DNA from 3 places in the Arthrobacter sp. Y3223166 genome. Region 2 is predicted to be linked to each of the others. Evidence: riboswitches for the same ligand, from Rfam matches in the RefSeq annotation. Region 2 holds a riboswitch; each other region holds the start of a gene.
What was found. A riboswitch is a leader RNA that binds a small molecule or an ion and turns the genes downstream of it on or off. The one in region 2 is predicted to bind S-adenosylmethionine.
Positions count from the first base shown of each region.

Region 1: linked by a shared signal. The riboswitch ahead of AC5RUH_RS07950 (bifunctional o-acetylhomoserine/o-acetylserine sulfhydrylase) and the one ahead of AC5RUH_RS09710 (flavin reductase family protein) in region 2 are both predicted to bind S-adenosylmethionine.
Region 3: linked by a shared signal. The riboswitch ahead of AC5RUH_RS01695 (LLM class flavin-dependent oxidoreductase) and the one ahead of AC5RUH_RS09710 (flavin reductase family protein) in region 2 are both predicted to bind S-adenosylmethionine.

Region 1 is NZ_JBNHGE010000012.1:41,026-47,703, forward strand. It holds gene AC5RUH_RS07935 (SGNH/GDSL hydrolase family protein) at 1-194, shown strand, start outside; gene AC5RUH_RS07940 (winged helix DNA-binding domain-containing protein) at 207-1,373, shown strand; gene metX (homoserine O-acetyltransferase MetX) at 1,469-2,539, opposite strand; gene AC5RUH_RS07950 (bifunctional o-acetylhomoserine/o-acetylserine sulfhydrylase) at 2,620-3,945, opposite strand; SAM riboswitch class IV at 4,013-4,127, opposite strand; gene AC5RUH_RS07955 (VOC family protein) at 4,355-4,996, shown strand; gene AC5RUH_RS07960 (hypothetical protein) at 5,208-5,630, shown strand; gene AC5RUH_RS07965 (CPBP family intramembrane glutamic endopeptidase) at 5,784-6,563, opposite strand.
Region 2 is NZ_JBNHGE010000017.1:33,583-40,260, reverse strand. It holds gene AC5RUH_RS09730 (amino acid ABC transporter permease) at 1-304, shown strand, start outside; gene AC5RUH_RS09725 (amino acid ABC transporter ATP-binding protein) at 291-1,097, shown strand; gene AC5RUH_RS09720 (hypothetical protein) at 1,391-1,603, shown strand; gene AC5RUH_RS09715 (prephenate dehydratase) at 1,691-2,560, shown strand; SAM riboswitch class IV at 2,724-2,838, shown strand; gene AC5RUH_RS09710 (flavin reductase family protein) at 2,891-3,397, shown strand; gene AC5RUH_RS09705 (aldo/keto reductase) at 3,449-4,438, opposite strand; gene AC5RUH_RS09700 (alpha/beta hydrolase) at 4,575-5,591, opposite strand; gene AC5RUH_RS09695 (hypothetical protein) at 5,778-6,155, opposite strand; gene AC5RUH_RS09690 (cytochrome b/b6 domain-containing protein) at 6,229-6,678, opposite strand, start outside.
Region 3 is NZ_JBNHGE010000002.1:23,733-30,410, forward strand. It holds gene AC5RUH_RS01685 (acyl-CoA dehydrogenase family protein) at 1-441, shown strand, start outside; gene AC5RUH_RS01690 (APC family permease) at 455-1,918, shown strand; SAM riboswitch class I at 2,007-2,096, shown strand; gene AC5RUH_RS01695 (LLM class flavin-dependent oxidoreductase) at 2,185-3,606, shown strand; gene AC5RUH_RS01700 (DUF1206 domain-containing protein) at 3,685-4,524, opposite strand; gene AC5RUH_RS01705 (MmcQ/YjbR family DNA-binding protein) at 4,868-5,272, shown strand; gene AC5RUH_RS01710 (DUF1990 domain-containing protein) at 5,276-5,821, shown strand; gene AC5RUH_RS01715 (putative quinol monooxygenase) at 5,907-6,227, shown strand; gene AC5RUH_RS01720 (SDR family oxidoreductase) at 6,284-6,678, shown strand, end outside.

The DNA.
Region 1 (6,678 bases), on a different contig from region 2:
AGACGCCCAAACCCTTGCCACCTAAGAACTGGCGCACCGCCCGCACCGAGGACCTGGTGTGGGCCCGCCAGCACCTGGTCCCGTGGGTCCTGCGCCGGGTCCGCCACCAGTCCTCGGGCGACGGGATCCTGCCCAAGCGGCCGGCCGCCGACCCCTTCTTCGGTCCGGGCATGCCTCCCGGCGCGGCCGGGTAACAGGAGCAGCCGGTGCAGCAGCCGAGTCCCCAGGAGATCCGCCGTCACCGGCTGCGGGCACAGCGGCTGTGGGACAGCCCCCGGGACGACGCCGCCTCCGCCTTGCGCTGGCTGCTCGCCTTCCAGTCCCAGGAATATGCCTATGCCCGCTGGTCGCTGGCGCAGCGCTGCGGCGGACCGGCACGGGACAACGCTGCAGAGGTGGATGCGGCGATCGTCGGCGGACGCATTCTGCGCACGCACGTCCTGCGGCCCACCTGGCACTTCGTGGCGGCCGCGGACCTGCGCTGGCTGATGCTGCTCTCCGGCCCCCGCCTCAAGGCAGGGAACAAGGGCCGGGACCGGCAGCTGGGACTGGATGAGGCAACGGTGGCGCGCAGCAACGACGTGCTGGCCGCGGCCGTCGCCGGAGGCCGGCACCTGACCCGGGACGAGCTCGCCGCCCGGCTCGCCCACGCGGCGCTGCTCAAGGACGACGGCGCGAGGCTGAACGGAGCGACGCTGCGCGGGCAGCGGCTGGGGCATCTTGTGTTCCATGCGGAGATGGACCGGGTGCTGGTGAACGGGCCTCCGCGGACCGCCGCGTCGGGCGCCGTGCAGCAGACGTACGCGGCCTTCGACGAGCGGGTACCGCCGCTGGCCGCGGACTTCGACCGCGACGCGGCGCTGGCCCAACTGACCGGGCGGTACTTCACCAGCCGCGGACCGGCCACCTTGAAGGACTGTTCCGACTGGTCCAAACTGCCTCAGGCGGACCTCAAGCGCGGCCTCGAAGCCGGGGGCCGAGACGGACTGGAAGTGTTCGAAACCGAGGGGCAACAGCTCTGGTACTCCCCCGCCGCCGGGACGATCGGCGGCGCCGCTGCGGCGGCGGGCGACGGACACCCGCGGGCGGACCTGATTCAGTGTTACGACGAATACGTCATGGGTTACACCAAGACCCGCGGCTATCTGGGCGGCAGCGCGCCGGCGGCGCCGGGCGGCGACGTGCCGATCCACGTGCTGCTGTTGGACGGACGGATGGCCGGCAACTGGAGACACGTCCTAGGGCCCGGCTCCGCCGAGCTGCGGCTCAAGCCGCTGCGGGTCTTGACCGAGCCGGAGCGGCAGGCCGTGGACGAGGCGGTGGAACGGTACGCGGCCTTCCTGCGGCGGCCGGTATCGCTCGAACTGACCTGACGCTCCGCTCCCCCTGATCGGGCGCAGCGGTGGGAATGGGCGCGGACGGCGGGCACCGACGTCGTACCGAGGCCGCTGTCACGCGGGCGGAAAAGTCAGGCGGGCGCGAAGAACGCCTCGGTGAGGGCCTCGTGCAGCTGGTGGATGTCGGTGAGGAAACCGTCGTGGCCCAGCGGCGTCTCGATGGTGTGGACCTTGACCGCCCCGGGCAACGCCTCGGCCAGCTGCCGCGACTGTTCGGGGAAGTACAGGCGATCGGAATCCACCGCGGCGACGAAGAACTGCGTGTCGGTGAGGCCGCCGAGCGACTGCTCCAGCGAGCCCCGGCCCCGGGCAACGTCGTGGCTGATGAGGGCCTCGGTGAGCAGGATGTAGCTGTTGGCGTCGAAGCGCGCGACGAGCTTGTCCGCCTGGTAGTCGAGGTAGCTTTCCACGGCATAGCGGCCACGGGCGGACGGCGTGATGCCGCCGTACGGCTGCTCCTCCGCCTGCGGCTTACGGCCGAACCTGTACTCCAGCTCCGGCTCCGAGCGGTAGTTGATGTGCGCGATCCGCCGGGCGATACCCAGTCCCGCCTCGGGAGCGGGGCCCCCGTAATAGTCGCCGCCGGAGAAGTGCGGGTCCAGCCGGATGGCCGCGACCTGCGCCTGCGCGAAGGCAATCTGTTCGGCGGTGCTCGCGGCGCCGCACGCCAGGACGGCGCACCGGGCCGTCCGCTCCGGGAACGTGGCAGCCCATTCAAGCGCGCGGGCGCCACCCATCGACCCGCCGAGCACCGTGTGCCAGCGCCGGATCCCCAGCGCGTCGGCCAGCCGCGCCTCGGCCCGGACCGAATCGCGGATCGTGACGAACGGGAAGCGTGAACCCCACGGCGTCCCGTCCGGAGCCGGCGACGAGGGACCGGTGGAGCCGTAGCAGCCGCCAATCATGTTGGCGGCCACGACGAAATAGCGCTCCGTGTCGATCGTGGCACCGGGGCCTACCAGGTCGTCCCACCAGCCGTCCTCGTCCGAGTAGCCGCGTGCGACATGCGTGCTGCCGGTCAGGGCGTGCTGGATCAGGACGGCGTTGGACGCGTCCGCATTCAGGGTGCCCCAGGTTTCAAAGGCGAGGACCACCTCGGGCAGATAGCCGCCGGCTTCCAGCTCCAGCGCACCAACCGGCATCCGGCGCAGGATGCCGTCGGTCGCCTGTTCCACCAGTTCCTGCGGTTGCACTATCGTCACGCTGCGCTCTACCTGCTTGCCTAGTCGTCCGCACCCTTGGCGGCACGGAAACCAGCCTCCAGGTCGGCGATGATGTCGTTGACGTTCTCGATGCCCACCGACAGCCGGACCAGACCGTCGGTCACCCCGGCCGCGACCCGTTCCGCGGCCGAGAGCTGGGCATGGGTGGTCGACGCCGGGTGGATCACCAGCGAGCGCACATCGCCCAGGTTGGCCACGTGGGAGTGCAGTTCAAGGCCGTCCACAAAGCGCTTCCCGGCCTCGATGCCGCCCTTGATTTGGAACGCGACGATGGCGCCGGTCCCCTTCGGGCCGTACTTGCGGCCGCGCTCATACCAGGGGCTGGAGGGCAGGCCGAGGTACGCGACCGAGGCAACGTCGTCGTGCTCTTCCAGGAATTCCGCCACCCTCTGCGCGTTGGCCACATGGCGCTCCACGCGCAGGCTCAGCGTCTCCAGCCCCTGGGCGATCAGGAATGCATTGAACGGCGAGATGGCGGACCCCAGGTCGCGCAGCAACTGCACCCGGGCCTTGAGGATGTAGGCCAGGTTGGCGCCCAGAGCGCCGCTGACGCCGAGGTCGCGGGCGAAGACCAGCCCGTTGTACGTGTCGTCCGGCGTGTTGAATCCCGGGAACTTTTCGGGGTCGGCGGCGAAATCGAACGTGCCGGCGTCGACGATCACGCCGCCGATCGCCGTCCCGTGGCCGCCGAGGTACTTGGTGGCCGAGTGGAGCACGATGTCGGCCCCCCACTCGATCGGACGGATCAGGTACGGGGTGGACAAGGTGTTGTCAACGATCAGCGGCACGCCGTTTTCGTGGGCGATGGCGCTGACCGACTCCAGGTCCAGCACGTCCTGGCGCGGGTTGGAGACGACCTCGCCGAAGAACGCCTTGGTGTTCGGCTTGACGGCATCGCGCCACTGCTGCAGGTTGTCCGGATCCTCGACGAAGGTGACCTCGATGCCGAACTTGGGCAGCGTGGTGCGCAGCAGGTTGTAGGTGCCGCCGTACAGGCTGGGGCTGGCCACGATGTGGTCGCCGGCCTCGGCCAGGTTGAGGATGGAGAACGTCGACGCGGCCTGGCCCGAAGCAAGCAGCAGGGCGCCGACGCCGCCCTCCAGGTTGGCGATCCGGGTCTCGACCGCTTCCTGGGTGGGGTTGCCGATCCTGGTGTAGATAGGTGCCAGTTCAGACAGGGCGAACCGGTCGGCCGCGCTCTGCGCGCTGGGGAACACGAATGACGTGGTCTGGTAGATCGGCAGTGCGCGGGCGCCCGTGGCGGCGTCCGGCTCCTGCCCTGCGTGAATCTGACGGGTTTCAAAGGACCAATCGACGTTGGACATGGTGCAACTCCTTCACTGGAAGGGGCCATCCGGGATCCGGCCGTGCCGGCATGTCTGTCCCGGGTGTGACCCGCGCTTGCGCACCGCCTTATGGCGGCTGCCTGGTCTTCACCCGGGGCACCCCACCGCGGTTGGAGGGTTGCCGGCCAGCAAACCGGGGTTTTGCGCTGGCACTCATGACCTGCCTCCAGTCTCCGCAGACAAGCCGGCGGCCGCAACAATATGACACCTTATGACTGGGCACCGGTCTCCGGACCGCCTGTCCGACCGTCCGCTTGTCACCGTTGCCGGCGCGTGCCAGCGAGGCGGAATTGCTGCCCGGGAAAGCCGCGTTCCGCAGGAGCCGCAAGTTCAGTGACTTAGGTCACCCTAAGTCGAGAGCGGGTTCACAAAGTGCCAAGATAATGCCATGCGCTTCGACCATGTTTCTTATGCTGCTGAACCCGACGGTCTGGCTGCCACCTCAGAGCGGATCTCCAAAGCCCTGGGCATCGACGCCGTCAAGGGCGGGGTTCACCCTCGCTTCGGCACCCGCAATATGATCTTCCCCCTCACGGACCACCATTACCTGGAGGTCGTGGAGGTGCTCGACCACCCCGCATCCGACAAGGCCCCCTTTGGCCAGGCCGTGCGGGCGCGGTCGGAAGCCGGCGGCGGCTGGATGGGCTGGTGCGTGGCGGTCGACGACCTGACCCCGTTCGAAGAACGGCTGGGCCGCCACGCGGTTCCCGGCAACCGCAAGTTCCCGGATGGGCAGGAACTGAGCTGGCAGCAGATCGGGATTAAGGGCCTCATCGCCGACCCGCAGGTGCCCTACATGTTGCGCTGGGACGACGGCACCGAACCGCTGCACCCGTCCAACGCCCGCCCCGCCACGGTCAAGCTGATCGGCCTGACCATCGCCGGCTCTTCCGAGCGGGTGGCGGACTGGCTGGGCACGCCTGTTGACGGCCTGCTGGACGACGTCAAGGTCGCCTGGACGGCACCGAACGGTACGCCGGGCATCCTGTCCGTCCGCTTCGAAACCGCCAACGGGATCGTCGAACTCTGAGTTCTCCCGGCATCGCTCCGTTTCGGGCGTCCGCTCCGCGTTATAGAAGGAGCAGACGCCCGAAACGGAGCTTTTGAGTGCACAAGCCCTCCAGATCGTCCTGCTGGGCATGCGCTTCGCGTGGACCGCTACCTCGGCTTTCCCGCCCTGCAGGCCACCCGGATTCTTGCTCTGGCCGGCCGGTTCTTTGCCACCGGGAAAGTCAAACCGCGTGAAACGGGTTTTCGCCTTCGCCAATCCCGCCTCGCAGTCGCCGGGCGAATCCTACTCCCGGGCTCTGATGTACCTGAACCACTTCCCGGAGCCGTTACTGCAGTACCCTGTCTTCGATCCGCAGGGAGTTCGTGTCGGCATCGTCGACTTCTACTGGGAACAATTTCGTCTTGCCGGCGAATTCGATGGTGCAGGAAAATACTCCCGAAACGAGTACCTTCGGAGCCGTAGTCCCGCCGCCGTAGTGGAGGCGGAAAAGAGGCGGGAGGACCGCATTCGGGCGACGGGGGCGGGAATGGTTCGCTGGATGTGGGACGCGCTCCAGCCCACAGGTACCGACACACCACTGGGTATCGTCCGGTCCCTTTCCATGGCGGGCCTTCCCCAGGACAGGTGGAACAACTCGTGGACGGGCACGTAGCGGTCAATTCTCCCCAGCACCACTCCTGACTTGGGGGCGGGCCGTTGCTCCGGTTTGGGCTGCGGCTCTGGGAAACAGCAGGAGCACGCGCCCCAGGCAAAGCTCCAATGATGGCCGGCTACGTGCCGATGGCCGGCAACTCTTTTGTGCCCGCTACGAGCCGATGCCGATGGCCGGCCCCAGCAGCGTGTAACCGACGAAGCCGGCAATATCCAGCAGGGCGTGCGCCACCACCAGCGGCATCACCCGCTTCACCTTCGTATAGGCGTAGCCGAAGATCAGGCCCATGAGGAAGTTCCCGATGCCCGGCCCGATGCCCTGGTAGAGGTGATAGGTCCCGCGCAGGGCGGCGCTGACGAAGATCGCGGACCAGATGCCCCAGCCGAACCTCGCGAAGCGGTTGAAGAGGTAGCCCACCATGACCACCTCTTCGAGGACCGCATGCCGCAGCGCGGACAGGACCAACACCGGAACCGTCCACCAGTATTCGTCCAGGGCCGCCGGGACAATGGCGGTGGTGATACCCAGGGCCCGGCCTGCGGCATAAACGCCCAGCGTCCCGACACCGATCACCAGCGCGAGCAAAAAGCCCAGGCCGAAGTCCAGCCGCGGCCGGGAAAACGTGAACCCGATCGCGCGGAAGGCCGACCGGCCGGGAACGGTCATCAAGAACAGCACCAGGGCCACCGGCACAAGCGCAAAGACGATGCCGAGCATTTGGTACACGAAATCGAAGAGTTCCCGCTCGTTCAGCACCGGGTTCAGCGTGGTCGTCTGCGAGGCCAGCGGAGCGCGGGTTATTTTTTCCAGCAGGTTCACCACGGCGTAGACCGCCGACTGCCCGAGCGAGAGTCCCAGGACGATCAATACCTCTGCCCGGTAGTACCTGACCGTGCGCCGCGTGCCCTCGGCGGCGACCTTCTGCTTGTCCATAGCCTCCATCTTGCCAACAGAACCGCGGGAGTCGTCGGCCTGGGACGCTTCCGTTCCGTGCGCGGCTGCTCCCGTGGCCCGCGTCGGCGCCGGGAACGCTTGGCTGCTACAAGTC
Region 2 (6,678 bases):
AGCCGGCCACACCATCGGCATGGCCGGCACCACCACCCTGCGCCGCATCATCCTGCCGCAGGCAGCGCGGGTGTCGGTGCCGCCGCTGTCCAATACCTTCATCTCGCTGGTCAAGGACACCTCCCTCGCTTCCCTGATCCTGGTCACCGAGGCGTTCCGGGCCGCCCAGGAAATCGCGGCGTTCAGCCAGGAGTTCATGCTGCTCTACATTGAGGCCGCGGCGGTCTACTGGGTGTTCTGCCTGGTGCTCTCCGCCGGGCAGTCCCGACTGGAGAAGAGGCTGGACCGCTATGTCGCCCACTGACGTCCCCTCCGCCGCCGCTTCGCAGCCCGGCTCCGCCGCAGGGCCGGTGCTCTCCGTAGAGGGGCTGCGCAAGTCCTTCGGCAGCAACCAGGTGCTCAAGTCCATCGACCTCTCCGTCCAGACGGGCGGGGTACTGGCCCTGATCGGACCCTCCGGGTCGGGCAAAACCACCGTGCTGCGCTGCCTGAACGGCTTGGAAATCCCCGACGGCGGGCGGGTCGCCTTTTCGGGCGGGCCGGCCGTGGATTTCGGTTCGCCGGTGAACCGAAAACAGATCGCCGCCCTGCGCGACCGCAGCGCCATGGTGTTCCAGCACTACAACCTGTTCCCGCACATGACCGTGCTGCAGAACATCATCGAGGGCCCGGTCCAGGTGCAGAAGCGGTCCAAGGCCGAAGCGGTGCGCGAGGCCAGGTCGCTGCTGGACCGTGTCGGGCTCTCCGGCAAGGAAGACCAGTACCCGCATCAGCTCTCCGGCGGACAGCAGCAGCGGGTCGGCATTGTCCGGGCGCTGGCGCTCAAACCCTCGCTGCTGCTGTTCGACGAGCCCACGTCCGCACTGGATCCTGAACTGGTGGGCGACGTGCTGCACGTGATCAAGGAACTGGCTGACGAGGGCTGGACCATGGCCCTGGTCACCCACGAGCTGGCCTTCGCCCGTGAAGTGGCCAGCGAAGTGGTGTTCATGGACGGCGGCGTGGTGGTGGAACGCGGACACCCCGAACAGGTGCTGCGCGAACCGCGGGAGGAGCGCACCCGGCAGTTCGTCCACCGGCTGCTCAACCCGTTCTAGGACCGGGTTCACTTCCGGCTGGCCCGCCCTCCCCCGACCGCTTCCAGCATCCGCGGCGGTCCCGCGTGACCGGTTTCCAACACGCGCGGCGGTCCCGCCTGACCTGCTTCCAGCACCACGCCGCCGCGCCGGGTGTGGCGCACGCCACGCCGGTGCGAAATTCATCTGATGTCATCTGGGATGGCAGAATGTAAAGTTCCATGCACCGTTCCGCATGGCAGGCTCGTTCCGGCCGGAAGCTTCCATCCCGCGTTTCTCCTGCGCGGAAACCTCCGGCCACGAAAGGCAGAACCATGGCCACTTCCCTGGCTACCAAGTCGTTGACCGCACAGACGGCTTCCGAAGCACACGATCTCCTGAATGCTGCGGTCGAAGAGTTGCAAAAGCTCGCCGCCATCGACGGCGATTGCGGCATCCTGGTCACTCGCACCGGCCCCGGGCAGTTTACGGTGGAGCTGAGCGACGACGTGCCCTACGGCATCACCCAGGAATCGCATCTGTACTAAGCGGTTGGCGGGCCGGTCCCGGTTATATGACGCCGCCCGGTTGCCCGGAATGAAGCGCCGGCCCGCCCCGGTGGGATAATTTCGCCCATGGCTCCAGCGATTGCGTACCAAGGTGAACCCGGCTCGAACTCCCACATGGCTTGCCTGGAAGTGCGCCCCGGTTGGGAAGCGGTGCCGTGTGCCAGCTTCGAGGATGCGTTCGCTGCCGTCACCGGCGGCGAGGCGGAACTGGCCATGATCCCCATCGACAACTCGATCGCCGGCCGGGTGGCGGACATCCACGCCCTGCTGCCGAAGACCACCCTGCAGATCGTGGAGGAATTCTTCCTGCCCATCCGTTTCAGCCTGCTGGGCGTACGCGGGGCCACCGTGGAGCAGGCCCGGGAGGTGCACAGCCACATCCATGCTTTGGGCCAGTGCCGCAAGCTGATCCGCAGGCTCGGGCTCACTCCGGTCATCGCAGGCGACACCGCCGGTTCGGCCCGGGAGGTGGCCGAATGGAACGACCCGACCAAGGTCTCCCTGGCGCCGCCGATGGCCGCCGAACTCTACGGTCTGGAGGTTTTCGCGGAAAAGGTCGAAGACGATCCGACGAACACCACACGGTTCGTGGTGCTGGCCGACCGCCGGCCGGTCCCGTCCCGCGAGGAACTTCCCGGTCCGGCCGTAACCAGCTTCGTGTTCCGCGTGCGGAACGTGCCGTCCGCGCTGTACAAGGCGCTGGGCGGTTTCGCCACCAACGGCATCAACATGACCCGGTTGGAGAGCTACATGGTGGGCGGCGAGTTTGCCGCCACCATGTTCATGGTGGACGTCGAAGGCCACCCGGACGATCCGGCCATGGTCCACGCCTTCGAGGAACTGGACTTCTTCACCACCGAAATCCGCATCCTGGGCGTCTACCCGGCGCATCCGTTCCGGCAGCGGACCGTGCGCCCGGGCGCCGCCGCGCAGTAGCCGTGGGACCAGCAGTCGGACAGTAGCCTTCGGGGCAGCAGCCGTCGCACGGCCGCCCGTCGGGGCAGCAGACACCTCGCGGCGCCCGGAAGTAAAACGCTGCATTTGACGAACTGTTACCGGCGTTTGACCCAGGCCCTTCCCCGCTCTTAGCGTGGAGACGAATCAAGAGCGCCAACTTCACAGCCCTGGCTGGTTGGCCGGCAACCCTCTACCGTAGCGGGGTGCTCCAGGTGATGATTCGGCCCGCCGGGTATGTCGGCAGGCAAGTACGCGTATCCACCCGCAGCAGCTCGGCCGCAGCGGATGCGCCCAAGCCCCAAGGACGCCATGTCGCTACACCATGACCTGACCCCCCACACGTTGCGCTCCGCCTTCGGCCGCTTCCCCTCGGGCATCGCGGCGCTGTGCGCGACCGTCGCCGGCGAGCCGCAGGGCATCGTCGCCTCCTCGTTCACCGTGGGCGTCTCCCTCGAGCCGCCGCTGGTGATGTTCGCCGTGCAAAACACCTCACGGACCTGGCCGCTGGTCCGCCGGGCCAACCGGATCGGCGTCTCGGTGCTCGGCACCGGACACGACGGCGTCTGCCGCCAGATCGCGTCCAGGAACGGTGACCGCTTTGCCGGCCTGAGCCTGCACGGCACGGACGACGGCGCGCTTTTCCTCAACGACGCGGCGCTCTGGCTGGACTGCTCGGTGCACCAGGAGGTCCCGGCCGGGGACCACCACGTCGTGCTGCTGCAGGTGCACGGACTGTCCACGCACGACGGCACCCACGAGCCCCTGGTCTTCCACGATTCCGCGTTCCGCCGGTTGGAACAGCCGGCCTTCGTCTAGGACCCACGGTCCCGGCCCCCGCCGGCAGCCGGCGGGGCCGGGCGGGGGCAGCTAAGGCAGCGGCCTGCCTCGGGCCGCCACCCACAGGGAGTACCACTCCTCGCGGGTCATCGATGCTCCAACCGCTTCCGCCTCGGCACAGGCCCGGATCCGGTCCGGGCTGCTGGTACCGACGACCGGCCGGATGCCTGCCGGATGCCGCAGCAGCCAGCCCAGCACCACGGCCTCGGGCGGGCACCCCTTGTCCCGGGCAAGTTCCGTGACCAGGGCTGCCGCTGCATGATCCGCCGGGGGTGAGGCATCCGCGGGCGCGGAAGCATCCGGTGTCGCGGCCTCCGCTGCCGCACGCCCGCTGTACCGGCCCTTGGCCAGCGCGCCCCAGGCCTGCAGCTCCACCCCGTGGGCGGCGCAGTATTCCAAGGTGCCGTGCGGGAAGCTGATCCCCGGTCCCTCCGGGTGGTTCACCAGCACCCCCGACTCCAGCCAGTCGCGTCGGTACAGGCTCATTTCCAGCTGGTTCACCGCCAGCGGTTCATCCAGCGCCGACTGCAGCCAGCGCATCTGTTCGCCGGACATGTTCGAGACACCAAGGCGGCGTACCTTCCCGGCCATCCGAAGCTCGTTGAACGCCGCGGCGATCTCCTCGGCCGGCGTCAGCGGATCGGGCCGGTGGATCAGCAGCGTATCCAGGTGATCGGTGTGCAGCCGGCGCAGGCTTTCGTCGGTGCGGGCCAGGATGGCTTCCCGCGAGGAGTCGTAGTGCCCGACCATGCCGGGGACCGGCAGCCGGATGCCGCATTTGCCCTGCAGCCGGATCGAGTCGCGCAGCTCGGGACTTTCCGCCAGCACCCGCCCGAACGCGGCCTCGGCCTTGCCGTGGGCGTAGATGTCGGCGTGGTCGAAGGTCGTGATCCCGGCCTCCAGCGCCGCCGCCACGGCCGCGTGCGCGGCCGCCACATCGGCCGCTTCCAGCGGCCCGCTCCCCCAGCCCCCACCCAACCCCATGCAGCCGAAAATGAGGCGCGAGCCGGCGTCGTTCATTGATAGTTCCCCCTTCGCTGGGCAGGTTTCCAGCGTACGACGGCGGTGCCCGGGGGAGGCATCGGCGCCGGCCCCGGGTGATGCAGACACCGAAGAACACCCCTCGTAGCGGGGCGCCGATTCAACTCGGGTGGCATCAGCCGGTGTGGCGACGGAGGAACGCCACGCTGCGCTCCAGCACCTGCCACGCCGCTTCCAACTCCAGGTTGAACTGGAACTGGTGCCCTAGGCCGGCCTCCGTGTGGGGGAAGAACTCCTCCACGGCCGCGCCCTTGATCCGCAGCGCTTCGACCAGCCCGAGCGAGTGCGGCAGCAACGGGTCCGTGTTGCCCGCTGACACGAAAGCCGGCGGATAGCCGGCGCCCACGTGCTTGGCCACGGAGGCCAGCGCGACGTAGGGACGCTCCAGATAGTCCTTGGCCCCGGTGTAGGACCACAGCACCGTGCGCAGGTAGTTCTGGTTCCCGGCCTGGTCCGCCCCGGCGAGCGAGAGGTCGTACGCCCCGCAGTGCAGCAGCACCGCGCGCAGCCGCTCCGGCTTCATGGGCGAGGCAATGCCGAGCCTTTTGGCATAGTCGGGATCGGCGATGACCAGCGCCAGTTGTGCGGCAATTTGCGCGCCCGCAGAGTCCCCGGCCAGCACGATCCGCTCGGTATCGATGTGCAGCCGGTCGGCGTTGTGTTCCAGGTAGCGCAGCGCGGCGGCCGTCTGGCGCACCGGCGCCGGGTAGCGGCGCACGTGGGCCAGCGAATAGTCCACTCCCACGGCGGTGAAGCCGTAGGAGGCGAGAATCCGCAGGTAATTGGCGACGTCGTTCTTGGTGCCGGAGATCCAGGCCCCGCCGTGGATCCAGACAATTGTCGGAAGGCGCAGCGAATCCTCGGCCGCCTTGTCCGGGAAGAACACGTCCAGGCGGGTATGCCCGTGGTTGCTGAGGTATTCCTGATCCAATACTTCGCTGATTCCGTCCGGCACGTGCCGGGCCATCGCGCGGGCCGTGCGCCGGCCGTCCCGTTCCGACAGCACCCGCAGCAGCACCGCCAGCGGCCGGGGGCTGAAGCGCAGCCACAGGACCAGGCCGCCGGCAAGGGCCGCCGGGACGGCGACGAGCACGGCAACTGCTGTCAGTGCGCGGCGGATACGGACCTGCATGGCTTCCTCCGATCGGCCGGTAGTGAACCAATCGTGAGCCCGCCCCGCCCGCGGGGCAAGCCCCTCCCCTGCCTGACCGTCAACCGTCGGAACCCCCCGCCCGCGAAGGGACGTGAGACCCGCAAACGGCTGGACGGCCCACCGACGAAAAGCCTTGCAGCTCCCCGCCAAGGGCGGGAAACCACGTCACCCGAGGGCAACCACCAGGCTCAGCGCGGCCAAGACCAGGGCGACCGGCGTCATGGTCCACCGCTCGGGCTTGCTGCGCGAGATGGCGTTCATCAGGACGCCGACGAACAGGTACGCGGTCAGGACCCAGCCAAGAACGAGCGACGCGGTCTCCGGCAACGCGTCGAGAAACTGCGCGCGGTCCATGATGACGAACACGAAGAACGCATACAGGAGCACCGAGACCGCGCTCCCGATGCGCAGCTTCGCCGGCAGGATGCGGTGGCTTCCTCCCCAGGCGAACCGGCCCAGCGGCAGGCCCGCGGCCAGCAGGATCTGGAAGACGGCCAACAGCGCGAAGACAAGGCACGCGGCGATGGCCGCAACGGTGATCATGGCGAGCAGTGTAGCGGTGCAGCCTTGAGCCGCGGTCAGGCGGTCAGCGGCTGGCGATCAGGCGGCCGCGCGGTCAGCGGCTCGTGACCTTGCCCGTCAGCGAGGCGATCGGGCGCAGGAAGATCGGCCGGGCCAGGAACCAAGCCGCCACGGTCACCGCGACGGAGGCGGCAAAGATCCAGAAACCGGTCCACCCGCCGTCGTCCGTGGCCGCATACATGTGGTTGAGGTTGCGCAGCGCGCCGGTGGCCAGCACCAGCGTCACGTGCACGATGATGAACAGCACGAAATACACCATCACCGGGAAGTGGATGGCCCGGGCCGCCTCAATCGGGAAGTACTTGTTGACCGCGGCCCGCTTGGGCCAGGCGGCCGAGGTGCGCAGGCCGGAGACGATGGCCAGCGGGGCGGCGATGAAGACGGTCGCGAAGTAGGTCAGCAATTGCAGCGCGTTGTAGTTCACCCACCCGTTCTCCAGCGGCCAGTCCAGCGAGGCGTACTGCAGCACCGCGGACAGCGCGTT
Region 3 (6,678 bases), on a different contig from region 2:
GGCGAAATCAGCGCCAAGGCCTACGCCGCGAAGGCAACCACGCTCGGCGTTGCCCGCAGCCTGGACCGCGTCTTCGCCTCGCGGCAGTCAGACGCCGACGCCGAGAAGGCGGCCAACATCGCCGTCGAACTGGAATCGGGCCGGGCGCAGATTGTGCTCAGCGCCTTGGTCCCGGACGCCGCAGGCGCCCTTTTCAACGCGCTCGGTGCCTCCTCGACCAGCACGGACAAGGCACTGGACCGGCACTGGCGCAACGCCCGCACCGTGGCCACGCACAACCCGTTCATCTATAAGGCCCGGATCATCGGCGACTGGGAAGTCAACGGCGCCGAGCCCCCGTACGTCTGGACGATTGGCGAGGCCAATGCCGACGCCGCGCGTCAGCCACAGAGCGACGGCGCCCGTCCAGCCAGCCAAGCCACCCGCTCCGCGGCCTTCTAGGAAGAAGCCAACTATGTCCGTATCCGTCAATAACCCAACCCTCGCCGCACCCGAGACCGCCGCGGCCGCCAATGCCGGTGCTCCACGGCTCTCCGGCCGGCTGGGCGTCGCCAGCATCGTGCTCATCGTGCTGGCCGCCGCGTCGCCACTGGGCGTCATCGGCGGAACCGTCCCGCTGGCCATCGTCAGCGGCAACGGCGCCGGCCTTCCCTTCATCTACCTGCTGGCCATGGCCATCCTGCTGTTGTTTGCCGTCGGCTTCACCACCATGACACCGCACGTGCCAACGGCCGGCGCGTTCTTCAGCTACGTCGGCAAAGGCCTCGGCCGCAGGGCGGGCCTGGGGGCGGCCTTCGTGGCCCTGCTCTCCTACCTCGCGCTGGAAGCCGGCGTCTACGGCCTGCTGGCGCCGGCCGTCGACGAAGTGGTGCGCGCCTACGGCGGGCCGGCACTGCCATGGTGGGCATGGGCCGCTGCCGCCCTGGCCGCCGTCGCCTGGCTGGGCCACCGCAACATCGAGCTCTCCGGCAAGGTGCTGGGGGTACTGCTGGTCGCCGAGGTGCTGATCGTGCTGGTTTTGGACGCTGCCGTAATTTTTGGCGGCGGCGGTCGAGAGGGCCTGTCCACCGGGTTCGTCACTCCGTCGACCGTGCTGTCCGGGGCGCCCGGCATCGCGCTGTTGTTCGCCATCCTGAGTTTCATTGGCTTCGAGGCCACCGCCGTGTTTCGCGACGAGGCACGGGACCCGGACAAGACGATCCCGCGCGCCACCTATGTAGCCCTCATCGTGGTGGGCGGCTTCTACGCGCTCTCCAGCTGGCTGCTGATCAGCGTGTGGGGCGACGAGGGCATCGTCCAAAAGGCCACGGACGCGCCCGGCACCTTGCTCTCGGAGACTACCGCGCTCTACCTCGGAACCGCGGGCAGCCACGTCATCCAGGTACTGCTGGCCAGCAGCCTGTTCGCCTGCATCCTGTCCCTGCACAACATCAGCTCACGCTATTTCTTCCAGATCGCCGGACAAGGCATTTTCCCCGCCAAGCTGGCCGGCACGCACACCCGGCACCACTCGCCACATCTGGCCTCGGCCGCTTCGACCGGAGTGGTGGCCCTGTTCCTGCTGGCCGCGGTGGTGGCCGGCTGGGACCCCATCGTGCAGTTCTACACCTGGTTTGCCGGTTTCGCCTCCCTGGGCGTGGTGGTGCTGATGACGGTCACCAGCATCGCGGTGCTGGTTTTCTTCCGCCGGCAGGGCGCACCGGCCCGCGACTGGAAGCGCTCGGTCGCCCCGGCTCTCGGACTCCTCGGGCTGCTGGCCATCCTGGGCCTGATCCTGCAGAACCTGCCCACCCTGGTCGGCAACAGTGTGCCGCTGGCGATCGCCGTCGTCGTCCTGATTCTTGTCTGCCTGGGGGCCGGAGCGGTGGCGGGATGGAAGCGTCCGCAGACCAAAGCCGGCTCCGCACCGGCGTCGTGATTTATACCCGGCGTAACGCGTCGTAATTCTTACTCCGCGTGACGCGGAACATTTCCCTCCGGACGCCCCCGGGTGTCCAATGGAGGGGTACCCATCCAGAGCGGCCGAGAGACCTGGCTTGTTGACGCCGCAGCAACCCCCTCCCTGAGGAAGGTGCTACCGCCAGGACCGATGGAGAAGCTCGATCTCTCGTTGGTCTTCCGTTGGCAGCCGCATGCCCGACGGAGGGCTGGCGCGGGCTCTTCTCATCAGAAAAGGAGCCTGACATGACCGTAAACAACCCGCAGCCCAACCCCCGGCGCCAAGTTCGCTTCAACGCCTTCGACATGAACTGCGTGGGCCATCAGTCGCCCGGACTGTGGCGCCACCCGCAGGACAAGTCCCCCACCTACAACACCATCGGCTACTGGACCCACCTGGCCAAGGTGCTGGAAAAGGGCCTGTTCGACGGCCTGTTCATCGCCGACGTGCTCGGCACCTACGACGTCTTCGGATCCTCCAACGAGACCACGCTGCGCGCCGGCACACAGGTCCCCGTGAACGATCCGTTCATGCTGGTCTCGGCGATGGCCGCGGTGACCGAAAACCTCGGCTTCGGCGTCACCGCCGGCACCGCCTACGAGCACCCCTACCCGTTCGCCCGCCGCCTGGCCACGCTGGACCACCTGACCAACGGGCGGGTCGGCTGGAACGTGGTCACCGGTTACCTGCCCTCGGCGGCGCGCAACATGGGCCAGGAAGACCAGCTGGAGCACGACGAGCGCTACAACCACGCGGACGAATACCTCGAGGTCATCTACAAGCTGCTCGAGGGCTCGTGGGAGGACGACGCGGTGGTCAAGGACGTGGAGACCGGCGTCTTCACCGACCCGGCGAAGGTCCACGAGATTCGGCACGAGGGCAAGTACTTTAAGGTTCCCGGCATCGCCATCACCGAGCCGAGCCCGCAGCGCACCCCGGTCATCTTCCAGGCCGGGGCTTCCAAGCGCGGCACCGAGTTCGCCGCCGGGAACGCCGAGGCGGTGTTCGTGACCTGCCCGACCAAGGAGATGCTGGCCGCATCGGTGAAGAAGATCCGCGACGCCGTGGAGGCGGCCGGACGCGACCGCTACGACGTCCGCATCTACGCGATGCAGACCGTGGTGACCGGGCCCGACACCGCCGCCGCGCAGGCCAAATTCGAGGACTACAAGTCCTACGCAGACATCAACGGGGCGCTGGCGCTGATCTCCGGCTGGATGGGCGTGGACCTCTCCACCTACGGCCCGGATGACGTGATTGGCGAAAACGTGAAGTCCAACGCCATCCAGTCCTCCGTGGAGACCTTCCAGAAGGCCTCCGGCGACAGCGGCAAGCCGTGGACCATCCGCCAGCTGGCCGAATGGGTCGGCGTCGGCGGTTTCGGCCCGATCACCGTCGGCTCCGGCGCGGAGGTAGCCGCCAAGCTCGTGGAGTGGGTCGACGAGACCGACGTGGACGGGTTCAACCTGGCCTACGCGATCACCCCGGGCACCTTCGAGGACATCGTGGAATTCGTCGTGCCGGAACTGCAGAAGCTGGGCGCCTACCCCACGGAGTACGCGCCGGGGACCCTGCGCAACAAGCTCTTCGGCCGCGGCGACAAGCTGCCGGAGAACCACCGGGCCGCTGGCTTCCGCCTGCAGAACGCGCTGGCCCACCGAGCTTAGGCACGGGCAGAACCATCTAAACAACGACGGCGGTGCGCCTGGCCCACGGGGAGGCGCACCGCCGTCGTTCTCCGGTGCCTACATCTTCGCGTAGCGCGCCCGGGCGCCCATGTAGAGGCCGTAACAGATCAGGCCAACGGCGACGACGGCGAGTGCGGCCGGGCCGAAGGCCTGATCACGCAGCGCCTTGAGCGCCCCGTCCAACCCCTTGACCTCCTGCGGGTCGTGCTGCACCGCGGCCACCGCCAACAGCAGCCCCAGCACGAACAGTGCCAGCCCCTTGCCCGCATAACCCACGACGCCGGTCCACGTCACGGCGGTGCCGGTGCTGCCCCTGGGGAGCCGTTTGAGGTCGTCCAGGAACTTCTTCTTCAGGCCCTTGTACACGTAAAAGACGCCGGCGCCCATGATGACGGCGCCAATCAGGAACAGGACAACGGCACCGCCCGGCCACTGCATCAGCCTGGTGCTGGCGTCCTGGGAACTCTGGCTGCTGTCGGCGCCGGAACCCAGCGCGAAGCTGCCGAACGATACCGCCACCACCGTGTACGCGATGGCCAGTCCCACGGACTTCGCCCGGTAGCCCCACCTCTTCTTTGCCTCCCGGCCGCGGCCGCCGAACACCGCCTCGCTGATCTGCCACAAGGCCAGGGCGGCGGCGGCAAGCATGCCCGCCCAGAGCAGGAACATCCCGCCCGGAGTCTTCGCCAGGCTTGAGGCGGCCCCGGTCTGGTCCGCCTCGCCGCCTCCGCCGAAGGCGAGCCGGAGCGCGATCGCGCCGATCAGCACGTGCAGCAGGCCGCTGGCCACGTAACCGAACCGCGCCACCCGCTCGAACGCCTTGGAATTGGCGGCGACCTCGGTCTTGTCCTTGGCCCTGCCGGCCGCCCGCTTCGCTTCCCTGCCGGTGTCTGACATGGGTCTCCTCTCCAGAGCCGTCGCCCGTTCCGAAACCCGCCGGCGGCACCGAAGCCCGCCGTCGTTCCCCGTGAAACAACTGTGAAACCATCCTGCCACCGAAGTTGCCGCCGCGCACCGGGCGGAACTAGGGCGGGATGCGGTCCAGGGGGCGTCGGGCCAGGCTCGGGTGGGGCGGGGCACGGAGGCCGGGTGGGCACGTCGATCTCCGCAGAACCGTGAGCGGCGCGGGCGACGCTCGGGCGGGGCGAGGCACGGGCGGGGCGAGGCACGGAGGCCGGGTGGTACGTCGATCTGCGCAGAACCGTGACCGGCGCGGGCCGGGAGCAGTAGGCTCGTGCCCATGGACGCAACCGCCCTGCGCGCATTCTGCCTGTCCCTGCCCGGGGCGTTCGAGGACTTCCCGTTTGGGCCCGAGTCGTCGGTGTTCAAGGTCCGGGCGGCAGGCCGAGCGGCGAAGATGTTCGCGCTCTCGGACCTGCAGGCGCCGCGGCTGAGCATCAGCCTCAAGTGCGAACCGGTGCTGGCGCAGCAGCTCCGCGCGGCGCATCCGGAGATCACGGGTGCCTATCACATGAACAAAACGCACTGGAACGGCGTGCGCTGCGACGGCGGGCTGCCCGACGACATGCTGCGGGACATGATCGAGGACTCCTACGACCTGGTGGTGGCGTCGCTGCCGCACCGCGACCGCGAGATGCTGGGCTGGATGGGCCTGGCCAGGGGCGACGATGCGCTGCAGGGCTGAGCGGTGAGGGCCGAGGACCTGGGCGGGGTTCCGCTGACGTACGACGGCGTGGGGTTGAGCCGGGAGCGCACCTCGCCGCCGGGATACCGGGTCGTCGACGAGCGAGTCGGTGTCGGTGAGGGGGAAGACGCTTTTCACCGGCTGGCCGAGGGGCTGATGGGGTGGGAAGTGCATCGGCTGGCCGGGCTGCGGGTCGATGCCACGGGGCCGGTGGCCGCCGAAGGCGCGGAGGTGGTGTCCGGGTTCGGCGTCGGGCCGCTGCGGCTCGCCATCCCGTGCCGCGTGGTGTGGACGGAACGGACGCCGACCCGGACGGGCTTCGGCTACGGCACCCTGCCTGGACATCCGGAGTCGGGGGAGGAAGGCTTTGTGGCTGTGCTGGAGGGGAGCGGGCGGGTGGTCTTCGAGGTGTTCGCGTTCAGCCGGCATGCCAACTGGTTCTACCGGGCAGGAGCACCGGTGGCGGAGGCCGCACAGCGGCTGGTCACGCGGCGCTATATTGCCGCGGCCAAGGCGCTCGCCGGCGGGCAGGCCGGGCACCGCCGCTAACTGATTGGCCGCACCTGACCTGACGGACCGCGCGGTACATGACAGGATGAAAAGACACCCCCAACAGAAGAAAGGCTGATGCCTCGTGATTTTCATTGTGGTCAAGTTCAAGGTCAAGGACGAGTACGCCGATAACTTCCCCGAACTCGTCCGCGAATTCACCGAGGCGACGCGTGCCGAGCCGGGCAACCTGTGGTTCGACTGGTCGCGCAGCGTGGAGGACCCCAATGAGTACGTGCTGGTCGAGGCCTTCCGGGACGACGCGGCCGAAGCGCATGTGAAGAGCGACCACTTCAAGAAGGCCATGCAGGAGCAGCCGCAGTACCTGCAGGAAACGCCGCGGATCATCAGCCGCCAGGTCGAGGGCGACGACTGGGACCTGATGGGCGAAATGACCGTCGCGTAGCGGCCCGCGCGGCCGGTGGGGCTGGCAAGCGGCCGGTTCTTCGCCACAATAGGCCCATGGAAAATTTCACGCCGCGCACCGCCATCGTCACCGGTTCCGACTCCGGCATCGGCCGGGCCACCGCCGTCGCGCTCGCCCGGGCAGGGCTGGACGTGGGGATCACCTGGCACTCGGACGAAAGCGGGGCTGAAGAGACCGCGCAGGAGGTGCGCGCGCTCGGCCGCAGCGCCGCCGTCGCCCACTTGGACACCACGGACCTGCCCGGCTGCGGCGACGTGGTCGATTCGCTCGCGGAGCAACTCGGCGGACTGGACGTGTTCGTCAACAACTCCGGCACGGGCGCCTCGGAGCCGTTCCTGGAGTTGGACTACGAGACCTGGCGCCGGGTGGTCGCCACCGACCTGGACGGCGCGTTCGTGTGCATGCAGCGGGCAGCCCGGCGGATGGCGGA